2 regions of the Nocardioides sp. YJ-D4 genome follow, and region 1 is predicted to be linked to the other one. Evidence: riboswitches for the same ligand, from Rfam matches in the RefSeq annotation. Region 1 holds a riboswitch; the other holds the start of a gene.

Region 1 (3,089 bases):
TGTCGATCCGTGGCACCACGTAGATCTGCTCGCCGTGCGCCCAGGCCCGCACCGTCCGCGCCACCGGCTCCTGCGTCCGCACCCGCACGACGTCCCCGCGCACCGGGCGGATCAGGGAGGAGTACGGGTCGGGGAGGTTCACCCCTGTGGCTATGACGGTCACGTCAGCGACCGTGCTGGTCTCGACACCAACGCGGTCCCCGACCCGTTCGAGCAGGGCCGCGACGACCGCACGCGGGTCGACCGAGTGGTCCTCGGCGAGGAAGGCCCCGCCGGCGACGCGGCCGAGTCCGGGCTCGCGGGCGAGCAGCTCGCGGCGTAGGAGTCTCTCGTAGGAGACCCCGGCGAGATCGAGCACCGAGAGCTGCCGCTCGACCTGCTGGACGTCCCCGGCGTCGAGGCCGACGAGCAGCGTCCCGCGGGTGTGCACGGGCACCCCGAGCCGGGCGGCGAACCCCGGCCACAGTGCCAGCGACGATAAGCACAGCCGGGTCAGCGACTCCTCGCCGTACCAGGCCTCGCCGGCCGGGCTGAGCATGCCGGCCGCGGCGTACGACGCCCCGAAGCCCGGTGCCGGATCGACCAGGGTGACGTCGTGCCCGCGGCGGAGCAACTCGTCGGCCACGGACAGCCCGACGATCCCGGCACCGAGGATCCGTACCCGCATCAGCCGACGGCTTCCACGAGCTCCTTCGCGGCCTGGAGTGGGTCGGGTTGTCGCCAGAGTCCGCCGATCACGGCGACTCCGTGGGCGCCGGCGGCGCGGACGGCCCCGGCGGAGGTGGTCGAGATCCCGCCGATCGCGATCAGCGGCAGGACACCGGCGGCGGCCGTGACCGCGTCGACGCCGAGCGGGTCGGGAAGTCCGGCCTTGGAGGTGGTGGCGAAGACCGGTCCGAACCCGGCGTAGTCCGCGCCCGCGGCGGCAGCCGCCTCGACCGCGGCACGGTCCCGGCAGGTCGCGCCGATGATCAGCCCCGGAGCGACCGCGTCGGCGATCCGCCGGGCGTCGGCCAACGGCAGATCGGACGCGCCGAGATGGACGCCGTCAGCACCGGCGGCGAGCGCGACGTCGAGCCGGTCGTCGACGACGACGCGCGCCTCGTACGCCGCGACGAGCTCGATGACGGACGCGGTGAGGACCACCAACTCCCGTGTGGTCGCGCCCTTGTCGCGTACCTGGAAGCCGTCGACTCCTGCTGCGGCGAGCGCAGGCAGGAGCGTCAGGTCGTCGGTCGTGGACACGAGGCAGAAGAACCGCGGTAGAGCAGGCAACACGTCAGGTCACTTCCTTCGCCGGCATGATCCGGATCAGGTACTACGGTCGGAGCGGCTCCAGCTCCCTCTCAGCCCGCTGCCGCGGACTCCCGTGTGGGTTGGGTCTCGATCACTGTAACGGAATCGTGGGCACCCGACGCAAGGCGTTCACCCGATCGTGGACGGCTGACCTCCGCGCTGTGCGAGCGGCTTGAGCTCACAGGCCTCCGCGAAGCCGTCGGACTCGATACCCAGGGCGATGTTGGTGCGGGTCGAGAAGTTGGCGAACCCGATGACCGCGGTCAGCTCGATCACCGCCGCCTCGCCGAGCTGCGCGACCAGGCCCGACACCATCTCGTCGGTGACGGTCGGCTCCGCCTCGCTCATCGCCTCGGCGTACGCCATCACGTCCCGCTCCAGCGGCGTGAAGACCTCGGACTCACGCCAGCGCGGCACCTCCCGGGCCTTGTCCATGTCGAGACCGCGGTTGTGCACCTCGAAGTAGTTGTAGTCCAGGCACCAGCTGCATCCCACGGCCGAGGCGACGGCCATGTGGGCGAAGGACTTCAGCTGCTCGTCGCAGGCGTCCCACTTCTTCACCTTGGAGCCCAGGCCGGACATGCCCATCAGCACCTCCTGGTTGTGCCAGTAGACGCCGACCGAGGACGGCACCTGACCGAGCATCTTCTTGGCGAACCGCTTGATCAGCATCCCCTTGAAGCCGGTGATCTCAGCGGGCGCAATACGGGTGGCAGTCATTTCTCCTCCTGGTTCTCGGCCCCGCTCTCCGGGGGCGCTCGACATCTAGACGACGGACGCGCGCGATCTGTGACATCCCCGGCGGCGTACGATTCTCTTCCGTGGCTGACGTTGAGTTCCGGTACTCCGACCTCCTCCCGACCGGCAAGGACGACACTCCTTACCGCTTGATCACGAGCGAGGGGGTGGAAGAGATCGAGGTCGACGGGCGCAAGTTCCTCAAGGTCGACCCCGAGGCGATCCGCCGGCTGACCGCCGAGGCGATGAAGGACATCAACCAGTACCTCCGCCCGGCCCACCTCAAGCAGCTGCGGAAGATCATCGACGACCCCGAGGCCTCCGGGAACGACCGCTTCGTCGCGCTCGACCTGCTCAAGAACGTCAACATCTCCGCCGGCGGGATCCTGCCGATGTGCCAGGACACCGGCACCGCGATCGTGATGGGCAAGAAGTCCGAGGGTGTGCTGACCGGCGCCGACGACGCCGAGACCGTCAGCCGCGGTGTCTTCGACGCCTACACCAAGCTCAACCTGCGCTACTCCCAGCTGGCGCCGCTGACCACGTACGAGGAGAAGAACACCGGCTCCAACCTGCCCGCGCAGGTCGAGATCTACTCGACCACCGAGGGCGAGAACGGCCCGGAGTACAAGTTCCTCTTCATGGCCAAGGGCGGCGGCTCGGCCAACAAGTCGTTCCTGTTCCAGGAGACCAAGGCGATCCTCAACCCCGACCGGATCCTCACCTTCCTCGACGAGAAGATCCGCTCGCTCGGCACCGCCGCCTGCCCGCCGTACCACCTCGCCGTCGTCATCGGCGGGACCTCGGCGGAGTTCGCGCTCAAGACCGCGAAGTACGCGAGTGCCCACTACCTCGACAACCTCCCGACCGAGGGCTCGATGAGCGCCCACGGCTTCCGCGACACCGACCTGGAGGAGAAGGTCTTCGAGCTCACCCAGTCCTTCGGGATCGGGGCCCAGTTCGGTGGCAAGTACTTCTGCCATGACGTACGCGTCGTCCGGCTCCCCCGCCACGGCGCGTCCTGCCCGGTGGCGATCGCGGTCTCCTGCTCCGCC
Region 2 (3,089 bases), 1.8 Mb from region 1:
CGCCTTCGACGACGCCCCGATCGCCTACTCGCTCTCGGTGGTGGCCGCGGCGACGTACGTCGCGGGCTGGTTCGCGATCCGCCGGGCGGCCAACGGGTCGGCGGGCTTCGCGAAGATCATGCTGTGGATCGAGCTGGCCGGCGTCATCGTGGTCGGTGTCCTGTCCTTGGCCGTGCCGTCCTGGTTCCCGGACGACTCGGTATGGTCGAAGTTCGGGAGCGGCTACGGATTCGTTCCCGCCCTGTTGCCGATCCTGGGTCTGCTCTGGCTCTGGAGAGGTCGACCCGAAGGAGACCGATGAGTCAGTCGACAGCCACCGCCATCTCGCCTGACTCGGGGGAGCACTGGTCCGCTCCGGGAGCGTGGACGGTCGCCGACGGCGTACACCGGATCCCGCTGCCGCTGCCGATGGACGGGCTCAAGGCGGTCAACATCTACGTCCTCGAGGGCGACGACGGGCTCTCGCTGGTCGATGGCGGCTGGGCGATCACCGAGGGCCGCTCTGCGCTGGAGAACGGCCTGAAGAGGCTCGGCTTCGAGTTCGGTGACATCCGGCGCTTCCTCGTCACCCACGTGCACCGTGACCACTACACGCTCGCCTCGGTGCTCGGTCAGGAGTTCGGCTCGGACGTGCTGCTCGGCGCCGGCGACCGGCCGACCCTCGAGCTCACCAACGGCGACCTCGACGGCTGGGTCTCGACCGATCGGCTGCTCGCCCACGCCGGTGCGCACGAGCTGGCCGCGAAGTGGGCGGCCAACCCGCCGCCGGCACCCGATCTGTCCCACTGGCGGATGCCTTCGCAGTGGTTGGAGGGCGACGTACGCCTCGACGTCGCCGGCCGCGACCTCGATGCCGTGCACACCCCTGGTCACACCCAGGGCCACTACGTCTACGCCGACCTGGCCGGCTCGGTCCTGTTCGCCGGCGACCACGTGCTGCCCACGATCACGCCGTCGATCGGCTTCGAGCCGGTGCCGGTCATCGACCCGCTCGGCGACTTCATGGCCTCGCTGACCAAGGTCCGCACCCTTCCCGACCTGCGCCTTCTCCCCGCCCACGGCCCCGTCGCCGCGTCGTCGCACGCCCGCGTCGACGAGCTCCTGGCCCATCACGAGTCCCGCCTCGCCCAGTCGCTGGCCTCGCTGAAGGCCGGTCGCCGCTCGGCGCTCGAGGTCGCCAACGACCTCGGCTGGACCCGCCACGAGCGCGCCTTCGCCGAACTCGACTACTTCAACGCCGGCCTCGCTGTCATGGAGACCAAGGCTCATCTCGAGCTGTTGGCCGCCCGCGGTCAGGCCACCCGCGAGGAGACGGAGACCAGCGTGCTGTTCGCCCCCGTCAGCGGGTGAGGCGCATCGGGGTGTGGGGGATGCCGTCCTCGAGGAACTCCTCGCCGTCCTTCACGAACCCGAACTTGGCGTACCAGCTGGCGAGCGGCGTCTGAGCGTCGAGGACGATGTCGCGGTCGGCGACGGCCTCGACGGCAGCCTTCATGATCACGTCGGCCAGGCCCTGACCGCGGTGGGTGGGGGCGAGGACGACGCGGCCGATCCGCCACACCTCGCCGTCGTCGAGGATGCGGGCGGTGCCGGCGAGCTGGTCGCCGTCGCTCAGCACCACGTGACGGGTCCCGGGCTCGAGGTCGCGGCCGTCCAGATCGGGGTACGGGCAGTCCTGCTCGACGATGAAGACGTCCTGGCGCAGCCGCCACAGGGCGTACGCGGTCGTCGGGGAGAGGTCGTCGAAGGACGAGATGGCGACGTCGGTCATGGGTCGATTCTGGCAAGCAGTAGTGTTGCCGGGAACAGACAGGGGAGGCCGGGAGGCCTGAGAGTGCGGCGAACAGCGCCGCAGACCCTCCGAACCTGCTCCGGTTGATACCGGCGAAGGGAGTCAGAAATGCGCATGCGTACGCCTGCCATCGCTGCCACTGCTATCTCGGCTCTGCTGCTGTCCGCGTGCGGTGGCAGCCCCGCCGAGCCGGACGCCGAGCCGTCGAGCGGCTCCGACGACAAGACCGTCGTGCTGCTGACCCACGACAGCTTCACGCTGCCGAAGGAGGTGCTGACCGAGTTCACCGAGAAGACCGGCTACACCGCCGAGATCCGGCACGCGGGCGACGGTGGCGAGCTGACCACCAAGATCGCCATGGACACCGGCAACCCCGACGGTGACGCGGTCTTCGGCGTCGACAACACCTTCGCCAGCCGCGCGATCGACCAGGGCGCGCTGGAGGCCTACACGCCGGAGACGGTCCCGGCCGGGGTCGACGAGTTCAACCTGCCGGGCGACGAGGAGCACTTCCTCACCCCGGTCGACAACGGCAGCGTGTGCGTCAACATCGACACCGAGTGGTTCGCGGCCAAGAAGCTGACGCCGCCGGAGACGCTCGATGACCTGGCCGAGCCCGCGTACAAGGATCTCTTCGTGACCCCCGGCGCGGCGACGTCGACGCCGGGCATGGCGTTCCTGCTGGCGACCGTCGCCGAGTACGGCGAGGACGGCTGGGCCGACTACTGGGGCAAGCTGATGGACAACGGCACCAAGGTCGTCGACGGCTGGGACCAGGCCTACTACTCCGACTTCACCCAGGGCGGCGGCAAGGGGACGCGACCGATCGTCGTGTCGTACGACTCCTCGCCGGCCTTCACCGTCAAGGACGGCAAGACGACGACCAAGGCGCTGCTGGACACCTGCTTCCGACAGGTCGAGTACGCCGGCGTGCTCGAGGGCGCCGACCACCCCGAGGGCGCCAAGGCGCTGATCGACTTCATGCTCTCCGACAGCGTGCAGGGGGCACTGCCGGAGAGCATGTACGTCTTCCCCGTCTCCTCCGGCGTCGAGCTGCCCGCCGACTGGGCGAAGTTCGCCCAGCAGCCCACCGAGCCGCTCTCCGTCGAGCCTGAGGAGATCGACGAGAACCGGGAAGCGTGGCTGGCGACCTGGAGTGACACGATCGCGCAGTGAGCTCCACCCGTCGTGCTGTGATCCGGCGAATCGGGACCCTGGTCGCGCTCGCCGCTCTCCCGGTGGCTGTGCTGGCGGTCTTCTTCGTCCTGCCGGTCACCGGGATGGTGCAGCGCGGCCT

What was found. A riboswitch is a leader RNA that binds a small molecule or an ion and turns the genes downstream of it on or off. The one in region 1 is predicted to bind thiamine pyrophosphate.
Region 2: linked by a shared signal. The riboswitch ahead of ACW14X_RS15970 (thiamine ABC transporter substrate-binding protein) and the one ahead of thiE (thiamine phosphate synthase) in region 1 are both predicted to bind thiamine pyrophosphate.

The regions. Positions count from the first base shown of each region.
Region 1 is NZ_CM132932.1:1,580,903-1,583,991, forward strand. Features, by position in the region: gene ACW14X_RS07715 (FAD-dependent oxidoreductase) at 1-667, opposite strand, end outside; gene thiE (thiamine phosphate synthase) at 667-1,245, opposite strand; TPP riboswitch at 1,272-1,381, opposite strand; gene ACW14X_RS07725 (carboxymuconolactone decarboxylase family protein) at 1,426-2,016, opposite strand; gene ACW14X_RS07730 (fumarate hydratase) at 2,118-3,089, shown strand, end outside.
Region 2 is NZ_CM132932.1:3,339,771-3,342,859, forward strand. Features, by position in the region: gene ACW14X_RS15955 (hypothetical protein) at 1-301, shown strand, start outside; gene ACW14X_RS15960 (MBL fold metallo-hydrolase) at 298-1,350, shown strand; gene ACW14X_RS15965 (GNAT family N-acetyltransferase) at 1,340-1,771, opposite strand; TPP riboswitch at 1,802-1,910, shown strand; gene ACW14X_RS15970 (thiamine ABC transporter substrate-binding protein) at 1,907-2,968, shown strand; gene ACW14X_RS15975 (ABC transporter permease) at 2,965-3,089, shown strand, end outside.